Regions from separate parts of the Paenibacillus sp. Cedars genome, predicted to be linked through region 3. Evidence: predicted binding sites of a transcription regulator. Region 3 holds the regulator's gene; each other region holds the start of a gene.

Region 1 (3,134 bases), 2.7 Mb from region 3:
TGACGGCCCCGGTCATTCCGAAAGCCCAGCCGTCCCGCTTGACGTTCATGAAATACCCGCCCAGCAGGAATGCAAGCAGAGCCAGCACGAGCAGCACGCTTAACACCGCACCACGCTTCTCGAAGATATCCGTCATGAAATAGGTCATGACCCCGAATGCCACGAACAGTGCCGCCACCGGGAGCAGCAATCTCCGGGCCATGCGGCGCGCACGCTCCTGAAGATCCCCTATGGTGCGCAGCGTCGTAAACATTAACCCATGCAGCAAGCAGAGCATCACCATCGTCAGCCCGCCAACAACGGTATAGGCATTCACGACATCGAAGAATCCGGCATACATCTGCATCTCTTCATTAATCGGAAGCCCCTGAATGAGGCAGGCAAAAACAACACCCAGGAGGAACGGAGGAAGCACGCTGCCGATGAAGATTGCACCGTCCCACACCCTTTTCCAGCGAACGTCGCCTACCTTGCCGCGGAATTCAAAGGCCACTCCCCGTCCAATCAAGGCCAACAGAAGAAAAACAAGCGGAATATAGAATCCGCTGAACAGCGTGGCATACCAGTTCGGGAAGGCGGCGAACATCGCGCCGCCCGCTGTCAGCAGCCAGACCTCATTGGCATCCCAGAACGGGCCGATCGAGTTGATCAGCACCCGGCGCTGGGTGTCGCTTTTGGCGAGCAGCTGAGTGGACATCCCGACTCCGAAATCAAAGCCCTCCAAGAAGAAGAACCCGATAAACAACACGGCAACGAGCACAAACCACAGTTCATTAAGAGACAGCATGGTAGCCCTCCTTATTAAACGGATCGCTTGCGTGGCGGTCTTCTTCCTCCGCCGCATACGGCCCTTTCTTAATGACTTTAATAAACAAGTACGCCATAACGGCAGCAAGCACCGCATAGATGGCTGTAAACGTAATGAGCGAGAACAGGATGGAGCCTGCACTTACGTTCGGAGATATACTATTCTCCGTGGTGATCAGTCCGAATACCGTCCAAGGCTGCCGCCCGATCTCCGTCATGATCCACCCCGACGTGTTGGCGATGAACGGCAATGAAATGCCAAACAGCATCAATCTCAGGAACCATCTGCCAGCGTGCTCGACCTTCTTGCGCAGCATCAGCCAAGCTCCGTACAATCCGAGTAGAATCATCACGCTGCCTGCGGCCACCATAATCCGGAAGCTCCAGAAGGTGGTCCGCACCGGAGGTATATAATCGCCGGGACCGTATTGCTGCTCGTACTGGGCTTGCAGCTCCTTCATTCCGATCACTTCGCCGGAGAATTTGCTATAAGACAGAAAGCTGAGCAAATACGGAATTTTAAGCTCCATCTTGTTCTCCTGCTTCTCCGGATCGATGGACGCAATGACCGTCCAAGCCGCAGGATCGTCACTCGTCTCCCACAGGCTCTCGGCAGCAGCCATCTTCATCGGCTGCGTATCCACCAGATACTGCGCCTGCTGGTGACCGAAGACCGCAACCAGAATGGAGGTGGTGAGCCCCACCACGATGGCGATGTGGAATGATTTTTTGAAGAAATCCAGATCCTGCTTCTTCATCAGCTTGTAGGCACTCACGCCTGCTACCAGGAACGCCCCGGTGGCCAGTGCCCCAAAGATCGTGTGCGGGAATTCTACCAGCAGCTGCCCATTGGTGATCAATGCCAGGAAATCATTCATCTCCGCTCGTCCATTATTCATCTCGAACCCAACGGGACGCTGCATGAACGAATTGGCCGCCAGAATCCAGAAGGCCGACATCAGGGTGCCGAAGGACACCAGCCAGATGCTGAGCAGATGGACCTTCTTCGATAACCGGTCCCAGCCGAATATCCATAACCCGATAAATGTTGACTCGAGGAAAAAGGCCAACAAGGCCTCGATGGCAAGCGGCGCGCCAAACACATCCCCAACAAATCGCGAATAATCCGACCAGTTCATGCCGAACTGGAACTCCTGCAGAATTCCTGTCACTACCCCGACCGCAAAATTAATCAGGAACAGCTTCCCCCAGAACTTGGCCATTTTCTTGTATACTTCCTGGCCTTTGACAACATACATCGTCTCCATGATGGCAATCAAAAACGCTAATCCGATAGACAACGGTACGAAAATAAAGTGAAAAATGGTTGTCGATGCGAACTGAATTCGCGCCAGCATAACCGGATCCATAAAGATACCCCTTCCTTTAGCTCACGTGATCACTTTAAATTTGATTCTTTTTGTATTTTCGCAGACTGCGGCAGAAAGGATTGTGATCAATATCACAATATTAGGAAGGATTAGGGGCAAAAAGTTATAAATTTGTGACGAAAATCACTAAGTGTGAATGGAATTATGTGAGGTTTATCCATTGGAGCATGACTTGCCGCATCCCCTCACAGGTCAAGCCCGGTATTTACGCACCAAAAAAAGCAGGTTCGCCATGTAGGCCAACCTGCTTTAATGCATACCACCACCTTATTGAACCGCGCGAATCTCCGTCTCGATGAGCTTGAACTCCGTCACGTCCGCGATGCCGCGATTGGTAATGCGGATTTCGGGAATCACCGGCAGCGCGATCAGGGAGAAGGTCATGAACGGCGCATGGATGAAGCACCCCAGCTCCTTCCAGGCTTCCTCCAGTGCAGCAACTTCTTCCGCTACGATCTCCACTGGACGATCCGCCAGCAAGCCGGCAATGGGCATGGCCACCTTCGCGAGCACCTGACCGTCACGCACCACGATCATCCCGCCGCCGCAAGCTGCCAGCTCATTCGCCGCTAGTGCCATATCCTCGGCGCTCGTGCCCATCACCAGCAGATTATGGCTGTCGTGCGCCACCGTGGAAGCGACCGCACCGGATTTCAATCCGAAGCCGCTCGCAAAGCCAAGCGAGATTTGTCCGGTTGCGCCATGGCGCTCGATGCACGCAAGCTGAACCACGTCCTGGTTAAGATCAGGCTGAATGATGCCCTGCTGCACGGGGAGCACCGCTGTCATTTTGGCTGTGCGGGCACTGTTCTCGATGACCCGCACCACGTTGACTTCCGTGCGTGCGGTATCCCACTTGCTGCGGAGCAGGAAATCCTCCGCTGTCAACGGACGCTGCAGGCGAACCGAATGGAACGCTTTTTCCGGGTATTGGTA
Region 2 (3,134 bases), 180 kb from region 3:
AGGAGGCGAGCCCATGATCAAGCGAACGTATATCTCCCATTTTCATTATGGACAAGAGGATATCTCAGAACTTGAAAACGCTTCAATGCAAGTCCTTCATATTTTTGAGAAGACCAAGCGGATGCTGAGTCAGTATTTGCCCGAGCCGCTGTGGTTGGCTTTATCCGGAACAAGCCCAGAATCGGCGGATGCCGCCAGCCGGAATTGCAGCGATGTGAACGACATGTTTCAGAAATGGGTGAAGGGTCCCCGTGGATGGAAATTCATCGGTTATGAAACGGATAAATCAAAAACAACCGGCGGGCAGGATAAGGGGCGTCTGGGCAGATTTCTGCAGATGATAATCTGGTCCCATTATGAGAAGATTGCAATGCTCCATCCATTTCTCGGCAGTGAGCCGTTTTTTGACGGGGAGGAGCTGGATGTGATTGCTGCTTATTTTGTGCCGACGTACATCAGTGCCGAACCCTTGTTGCAGCAAGGGAAGACGTTCAAGGCTATTCAAGGTGGCGTCATTTTGTATCAGGAACATATTCAGGCACCGGCTGTCATTATGCAATCGGGCAGTGACTGGCTGGAGGGAAACTGGATGACGGGTGTGGATCTGGATGCGAAGGGGTTTGCCGGGATCCGGCCTTATCTGAAAGTGCCAAGCGGAGAACGAGCCTATATGGAGGCTCAGATCATATAACATAGATAAACACACCCTCTAGAGGAAGGTGTGTTTATGACGTGCAGTCTTTCCAATCGTTTACCGGTGTTCCACCAGGTCAATCGCACCAAGCACAAGATGAGCCAGTCCGAAGCCGAGAATACCGGTTGCGGCAAGTTTATACTTGCTGCTAAGCAGAGCGGCACCCGAAGCAGAAACCACAGTTCCAAGAACAGCAGGAATCAAACCTTCACGCATGCTGAGCACTCCCTTTAATTTTGGTTTGGAAAGACAAGGTTTATTGTGGTCAAAAGGCTGTATATTATGCACAGCGAGACGCAGTGACATTAAATCCGGCAAATTTCGAGCGGACACATCTCGCAATGGCATATTTCCTGCAGCATCGGCAGATCCTTGATGACAATCATACCACCGGCATATTCAATGGCGTCTTTTTTACGGAGATCACTCAGCATCCGGTTCACGCTTTCGCGGGTTGCCCCAATCATGTTCGAGAGATCGGTGTGGGTAATCTTCTTATTAATGAGAATGGTATCATCTGCCTGATGCTGACCGTACGTATTGCTCAGACGAATCAGCGTCGAGGTTAATGCACCCGGCTTGCCGTACATCATAAGATCACGGAATTTGGTCTGGGTGATCCGGTGGTGAATGCCCATCCACTTCATAAAATCAATGGCAAAATCACAATGCTGACAGATCAGCATTTCCAAATCCTTATGCTCGATAACCCCGACCACACTATCCTCAAGCACCTCTGCCGAGAAGCTGTGATTGGTGCTGAAGAATGGATCGGCCTGACCGACCATATCCCCTGGATGATACATATATAGAATAAGCTCTTTGCCTTCATCAGTCGATTTAGTTAACTTAATTCTTCCTTGTTTCACGAAGTACAACTTGTCGGCGAAGTCACCTTCCCAGAACAAATGGGAGCCTTCAGGGAGTACTCTTTCCTTCATGGTGACCAGCAGACGGTTGCGGTTTTGTTCCGAGAAGCACTGGGTGTTCCCTAGGTTTTCGATTTCCATTACATTGTCTACAGTTTTCATGTTGGTATCCCCTAACATCCTAAAATTTGATCTGTTTAATCTTTAAATACATTATAACGTGAAAACATTCACTTGTGGGGCGGAACAAGAGGGAAATGATGGCGAATTTTCAAACTTTGTGATCTCTTTCACTTGAAATAGGGCGAAGACAGGTATAAATCACACAGAAAAGATAAATTTTAATATTGTGAAATATTTCACATGATTTTAGAAATGGCTGTGATACGATCAAACCGTAGAAGAGAAAGAATCATGAACCATGGGAGGATGAGAGATATGGCTGTGAGTAAAGGAACGAGCGAAGTAAAGGGACAGACAGCAGGGGAGTACATTCAAGGTCTGATTGACAAAGCGAACCGGGCGAAAGAAAAGTTTATGGAATTGAATCAGGAGCAAATTGACGGGATTGTGCAGGCGATGGCCATCGCAGGCCTTGATAAGCATATGCAGCTGGCAAAAATGGCTGTAGAAGAAACTGGCCGCGGTGTATATGAGGATAAAATTATCAAAAACTTGTTTGCCACAGAGTACATCCACAACAGCATCAAGTATGACAAAACGGTGGGTGTCATTGAGGATAACGCTTTTGACAGCTTTCAAAAAATTGCGGAGCCGATCGGGATCATCATGGGGATTACCCCGGTAACCAATCCCACCTCCACAACAATTTTTAAGGCACTGATCTCCATCAAAACAAGAAACCCGATCATTTTCGGATTCCATCCATCCGCACAGGCATGCAGCAGGGAAGCTGCCCTGATATTGCGGGATGCTGCTGTTGCTCAAGGTGCTCCGGCCGATTGCATTCAGTGGATCGAGGCTCCTTCCATGGATAAAACCAATACACTGATGAACCATCCTGATGTTGCCTGCATTCTGGCTACCGGCGGATCCGCGATGGTAAAGGCAGCCTACAGCTGCGGTAAACCTGCGCTTGGTGTAGGACCCGGCAATGTGCCTTGCTTCATTGAAAAGAGTGCAGATCTGGATCAGGCGGTAAATGACCTGATTCTGTCCAAGACCTTTGATAACGGTATGATATGTGCTTCTGAACAGGCAGTCATTATAGAGGAGCCTATCTATACGGCAGTGAAGAAAAAAATGATGGCCAGCGGCTGTTATTTCGTAAACAGGGAGGAACTGGCGAAGCTGACTGCACACGCGATGGTATCGGAGAAATGTGCGGTTAATCCGTCAATCGTCGGACAGCCGGCATTCAAGATTGCCGAGGCCTGCGGCTTTGAAGTGCCGGAGAGCACCAAAATTCTGGTCGCCGAGCTGGAGGGAGTAGGTCCTGCATATCCACTGTCTGCCGAGAAGCTCAGTCCGGTTCTGGCCTGCTATAAAGTGAAAAATGCAGAGGAAGGAATTACGCGCGCGGAAGAAATGGTAGCATTTGGCGGTATGGG
Region 3 (3,134 bases):
ACGGCAAGTTTGCCTATATCTTCAATGAAAGCCGATTTGGCTCCATACTCCGTACCCATCCGCAGTGCTTCGGCTGCTGGAATGGCCGTAGGATCACCGCTTACCCCTTTATGGATCAATGCAGCCAGACGCATCTCTTCAAACATATCCAGATTGTTATTGCTCGCTGGTCCGTCGGTACCCAGGGACACGGTAACGCCGGCTTTCAGCAGTGCAGGCACGCGCGCTATACCACTGGCAAGCTTCAGATTACTGCCTGGATTATGAGAGACCGCGACTTGATATTTAGCCAAAATCTCGATCTCTTCATCAGTCAAATGGACGGCGTGCGCCAGAAGTGTAGGACGAGAGAACATGCCCAGCTTCTCCAGATGCGCAACGGGACGGAGTCCGTAGTCATTCACATTCTGGGCCACTTCCGTGTCCGTTTCCGACATATGTGTATGCAGCGGCAGATTCAAATCATGGGATGCTTGGACGAATTTTTCAATTAGATCCGGTGGACACGTATACGGTGCATGCGGCGAGAGCATCGTTGTGATTCTGCCATCGGCTTTGCCGTGCCAGTCCTTCGCAAATGCAACCGCCTCATCCAGTTTTTGCTGCTGAACCTCAGGCGGACATAATCCGATAACGCCACGGGTCAGGACACCGCGCATTCCTGAATCCTCTACCACCTTCGCAACCTGGTCCATCTGATCATACATATCCACAAAAGTTGTGGTTCCGCCCTTGATCATCTCCAGCACGGAAAGAGAGGCTCCCCAGTAAACATCATCGGCCGTGAATTTGGCTTCCATCGGCCACATTTTTTCCTGCAGCCATACTTGCAGCGCCAAATCGTCTCCATAACCGCGGAGCAGTGACATGGCAGCATGTCCATGGGTATTTACCAAACCAGGCAGGAACAACAGATGTGTGCCGTCGATAATCTCGGTTCCTTCCTCTACCAGCGGCTGTTCCTCACCAAGATAGGTAATGCGGTCATTCTCAACAAACATGTATCCACGAAGAACGGATCTTCCATCCTCAAGCACAGCAAAAGTACCGTTCTTAACCATCCACTTCGTTGTCGTCATGTGAAGCTTCCTCCTTACCGTTGTCCAAATAATAAGCCAAGCTCTGCAAATCGGTTGTAAAATCGGCCGTATGAATACGGATATGAGGTGGAGCTTTCAGGATGGTTGGCGCAAAATTCAGAATCGCTTCGATGCCTGCTGCAATAAGCTGATTAGCTACGTTTTGCGCCTCAAAATCCGGAACGGTAATAATCCCGATACGAATGCCGTATTCATGTACGGTTTTCTCAAGCTCTTCCATCGGCTGAACCGTCAAGTTGTTGATTTTCATACCAACTTTGGGGGAATATGAATCGAAAATAGCCACAATCTTCATATTATCCTTCAGGAATGCATTGTAATTGGATAATGCATGTCCAAGATTACCGGCTCCAACCAATGCTACATTAATCTTCTGGTCCAGCTTCAGAATCTGGCGAATCTTCTCAATCAAATAGGAAACATCATATCCGATCCCTTTCCGTCCAAAATCACCGAAATACGCCAGGTCCTTACGAATTTGAGCAGGATTCAGATCCAGTTTCTGCCCCAGCTCCTGGGATGAAACAGTTGAGACCTCCCGCTTCTGAAGCTCATTCAAATAGCGCAAATATACAGGTAATCTGCGGACCACGGCTTCCGAAATTTTTTCCGATTTCATGCATGCTCCCCCTAGTAAAGGTTAATAACTACATCTCTTGCATTTTCATTCTTCGTTTAGCTATCATTCATCGGATTGGTTATCTGCTCCAACCTCGACCTCTTCCTGAAGCCATTCCGAGATGCGTGGAACAATTCCCTCTGTCGGCATATGCTCCATCTTAGGTCCTGGCAAGGAATATAAGAAATATTTCCCGTAATAGGATTCAATCACCCGGGTATCGTATACAATCACGATCCCTTTATCCTGTGCCGTCCGCACCAGGCGGCCAAACCCTTGCTTGAACCGAATAACCGCTTGCGGAACGGAAAGCTTCATGAAGGGGTTCTTTTTCTGCTGCTGCAGCAGTTCACTCTTGGCTTCCACCAGCGGATGATTCGGCGGCTGGAAAGGCAGCCGTACAATAGCAAGACAGGTCAGCGCCTCGCCCGGAATGTCGACCCCTTCCCAGAAGGAGCTGGTGCCAAGGAGCACCGATGCGCTGCTCTCCTGGAAGCGTCGAATCAACTTGGTTCGACTGGTCCCGTCCATTCCTTGCCCCAGCACCGCAATGTCACTTAATGCCAATGCTTCCTTCAGTGGCTCATGCACCTGACGCAGCATCCGGTAAGAGGTGAACAGAACGAGCATCCTTCCATGGGTAGCGATCGCCGTTTCGGCCAGTGACTGCACAAGTGTGTTCACAAAGAGGGCATCCCCGACCGATCCCTTCACGCTCGGAAAATCACGTGGAACGACAAGCAGCGCTTGTTCTCTGTAATTAAACGGAGACGGCAGCTGAACCGTGTTCAGATTACCGGCTTCAGCCGCTTCCTGAAGACCCAGATTCTCGATCATGAACTGGAACGATTTATCCACCGACAAGGTAGCCGATGTCAGAATGACGCTTTGTTTTTTATCAAAAAACAATTCCTTTAAATGAGTGCTTACATCAACAGGCACTGCATAGAGCTGCAGCGATTTACTGCGGAAATTGCCATTAGCCTCCATCCAGTATACCGTACCCTCATCATTAAGAGCCATGAAGGAGCGCAAGTCCTCACGGTGAGCGGCCAGGTCTTTAAACAGTCCGGACAGATCCGTAAGCAAGCTGTCTGCACTGTAATCATCCAGATCTTCCTTCATTTCAGCAATCAGCTTGTCACCCTTGCGCACAACGTCACCCAGGGTCACATGAATCTGATGCTCCAGCTCCGCCAGCGATTGCCAATCCTTCGGTTTCTTGAGAGGCGATAACCGAAGTGAGAATTGGCCCGCGTCTCCTGGAGATGCATCCCCGCGTTCCGGCAGCAGTGCAAACAGCTGATCGCTAAGACGATCCCAATTTTCTTTGGCCGTGATGAGATCTGGATACATACGGTCAATGACAGAAGACCATTCTACGGCCTTCTCATGCGGTGAAGCCTGAAGCAGCT
Region 4 (3,134 bases), 1.0 Mb from region 3:
ACGGATTGGTAAACAGCTCCCAGTAATCCAGAGAAACCGTCTCCCCCTGCTTCACGATAAAGCCGCCTTCAGACAACGTTAGCGCCACTGATAATGAAGCGGGAATAAGCAAACCTGTTGCTCCGTATAAGAACAGATACACAATGTTTTTCTTGGAGCCGTAATTTTCAAAAGCATAAAACGAACCGCGAATCGCAAGCAGTATTACGGCTATGCTGGCCGGAACAAGCAGCGCGGAGCCATAATAAAAGGCCGTGTCCGGAAAAAATCCGACGATACCAATGTAGAAAAAGACAAAAAATACATTCGTGATCTCCCAAACGGGTGATAAATAACGGGAGATCAAACGATTAATCAGATGATCCTGCTTCGTCAAGCGTGCATAGAAAGCGAAGAAGCCCGCCCCGAAATCAATAGAGGCTATAATTAGATAGCCGTACAAGAACAGCCACAGCACCGAGATGCCAATCAATTCGTAACTCATGATGCAGGACCACCCTTCTCCGTAGATGGATCAGGCTTTTCCTTCAGCCATTTCTCCATCTCGACTTCCGCCGGATTATTGTTGAACAAGCGTCTTAACACGATTACACACATGATGCCCAGTACGATGTACAGGAGCAAGAAAACGAAGAATAAAATTCTTATATTCGGTGAAGACGTAGCAGCTTCCTCCACCCGCATAATCCCGCGGATAATCCACGGCTGTCGCCCAATTTCCGCATAGAACCAGCCCAGCTCAACAGCCAGGAAAGCAAGCGGTGCGCCCAGTGCGATAATGCGAAGCATCCACTTGTTAAGCTCATTGCGTTTTTTCCAGAACACAAACAGGAAATACAGCACCGCAATAGCGAGCAGAGCAAATCCGATTCCGGCCATCAAATCAAACAGGTAATGAACGAGAAGCGGCGGCCATTCGTCCTGGGGAAATTCCTCCAGCCCCGTTACCTCTGCATTAAAGTCTCCAAAGGCCAGGAAGCTGAGCAGTTTCGGCAGGTGAAGAGCCCCTAGAATTTCATGCTCTGCATTCAGCCATCCCATTAGAATCAAATCCGCGCCGCTTTCCGTCTCAAAATGCCACTCTGCCGCAGCAAGCTTCTCCGGCTGATGCTCAGCCAAAAACTTGGCGGACACATCCCCGGCTAACGTGTTCAGCACCCCGAACAGTAAAACAACGGCCATCATGAGGTTCAAGGCTTTTTTGTGGTAGGCGGATACCCCTTTTCTCAGCATCGCAAAGGCTGCGATACCGGCTAACAGGGCTGCCCCTGTCAAATAGGCCGAGCTTAATACATGGAACACCTTGGAGAACGTTGCCGTATTCAGCATCGCTTGCACCGGGTCAACCGCCGTGAATTGGCCTGCTTCCATCACAAAGCCTCCAGGCTGGTTCATGAATCCGTTCACCGTTGTAATGAAGACAGCCGACATGCCTGCGCCCAACACAATCGGAATGGTCAGCAACCAGTGGATATACGGATTTTTGAATCGATCCCACGTATACAAATAAATGCCCAGGAAAATGGCCTCAAAAAAGAACGCAAACACTTCCATGAATAATGGCAGTGCAATGACATTCCCAGCCAGCTTCATAAAGTTCGGCCACACCAGAGCCAACTGCAGGGAGATCACGGTGCCGGTCACGACACCAACCGCGACAGAAATGACAAAACCTCGTGCCCACCTCTTCGCCATCAGTGTATAATGGGGATCTTTCTTGCGAATCCCGATGAACTCTGCAATAGCGATCATTAAGGGTATACCGACACCAAGTGTCGCAAAAATAACGTGGAATGCGAGTGTCATGCCTGTCACCAGCCTGCTCCACATTACCGTATCAATTGCCATTTTATACTGCCTCCTTTTAAACTCTGTTCCATTATTGTGATAAATTAAACTTTGGATTAGGCCTGCCACCCGTTGGGCTGCATTCAATATCAGGTTTGGATAGGCTTTAGGCGACATCGCTGCAAGCTGCGTTTTATGAATCGTTCCTCGATCTCTGTTATATAAAAAGAGAATTTTTTCACAAAGTAACGTAAATGACAGCACTGTGTTGGGCAATATGTTGGTTGCTTCGTTTGACTACCGTTTGCCCGACTGAAGCGAGATCTTGCGAGCCTGTATAAACCTGGTACTACATGCATTTAAATGACTAGATGAAACCTAATAGTTAAAATTATTATATCTTTGTCTCCTAGCAAATCAATCACTGACACGTCTTCGTCCCTAAACGTTCAAGAAAGGGTCAACTCTTTCTGACAACTTGGTGAAAAATACAGAATGCACTCGAAGGAGCTATTGATTCATCTCCCTCATACGTGGTAATGCGCGTATCCCTCCCATCAGAGCCAACATCATCTTATTACCCATTAGGTACAAAAATAAAAAGAGTAGAAAGGCTAAAGCGCCAAATTTTTTTATGGATTTGGGACTTGAACACCTTGTTCCCATAGCCCTCTTCTTTTTATGGAGCCTCAAAAAAAGTCGCATATTAAGCGACTTTTAGAGTCTTTATGTTCTTGTTGTCCAACGTTACCGAGCAATCACTTCAAGTACATTGCCGCTTCCATCATCAATCATACGTATATTGTGATCATCAATGAGTTGAATGGTGCCGTCCGACTTCAACCATTCATGCTGCTCCATTAACCCGTGAGCAACAGATTTGCGAATTAGCCCTTTATTCTTAAATACTAATGCATACAGATCATATTCTCCAGTCTTTCGATTAGAATACTCAATGATTACAATAAGTAAATTTTCGGGAGTCCGCTTGAATTGTAAGCTGAGATCGTGAGTATTCACATTAATGTCCTTGATGCCTAGCGGAATCGAATTCTTTTGTCCCGTAACAGCATTAGTAATCTCAAGATCCCCTCTTGCTGCACGAATCACATAGCTGTATCCCATCATGCTGCCATAGAAAGTATCCGTATAATTGTGGAGTCCAGTCACGGTTACCTTCCCCGTCTTTGTGTCACGATTAGCCACTTCCCCATCCAGAGCAGATGCGAGAAATTGAATCGGCACATAAAGGTGACTGATATACCACACAGGCTCTCTGCCCATATCCACTTTTCGACCATCAACTTCAGCAATTTTGCTGCCCATGTGTACAACAATGCGTTTCT

Evidence for each region. The regulator Rex, encoded in region 3, represses fermentation and respiration genes when NADH is low (regulators of the CRP and FNR family bind a similar motif). The targets are predictions, from matches to a motif close to TTGTGAAATATTTCACAA.
Region 1: a site for Rex is predicted at 2,258-2,275, ahead of B9D94_RS29895 (cytochrome ubiquinol oxidase subunit I). Genes of this name have one in related genera too.
Region 2: a site for Rex is predicted at 1,911-1,928, ahead of adhE (bifunctional acetaldehyde-CoA/alcohol dehydrogenase). Genes of this name have one in related genera too.
Region 4: a site for Rex is predicted at 2,015-2,032, ahead of B9D94_RS13200 (cytochrome ubiquinol oxidase subunit I). Genes of this name have one in related genera too.

The regions. Positions count from the first base shown of each region.
Region 1 is NZ_CP020866.1:6,209,886-6,213,019, reverse strand. It holds gene cydB (cytochrome d ubiquinol oxidase subunit II) at 1-787, opposite strand, end outside; gene B9D94_RS29895 (cytochrome ubiquinol oxidase subunit I) at 774-2,177, opposite strand; gene ade (adenine deaminase) at 2,466-3,134, opposite strand, start outside.
Region 2 is NZ_CP020866.1:3,708,580-3,711,713, reverse strand. It holds gene B9D94_RS18735 (hypothetical protein) at 14-691, shown strand; gene B9D94_RS18730 (hypothetical protein) at 752-910, opposite strand; gene B9D94_RS18725 (Crp/Fnr family transcriptional regulator) at 1,000-1,725, opposite strand; gene adhE (bifunctional acetaldehyde-CoA/alcohol dehydrogenase) at 2,002-3,134, shown strand, end outside.
Region 3 is NZ_CP020866.1:3,528,181-3,531,314, forward strand. It holds gene B9D94_RS17760 (amidohydrolase) at 1-1,079, opposite strand, end outside; gene B9D94_RS17765 (redox-sensing transcriptional repressor Rex) at 1,054-1,719, opposite strand; gene dinG (ATP-dependent DNA helicase DinG) at 1,783-3,134, opposite strand, start outside.
Region 4 is NZ_CP020866.1:2,502,243-2,505,376, reverse strand. It holds gene B9D94_RS13205 (cytochrome d ubiquinol oxidase subunit II) at 1-484, opposite strand, end outside; gene B9D94_RS13200 (cytochrome ubiquinol oxidase subunit I) at 481-1,848, opposite strand; gene B9D94_RS13195 (stalk domain-containing protein) at 2,536-3,134, opposite strand, start outside.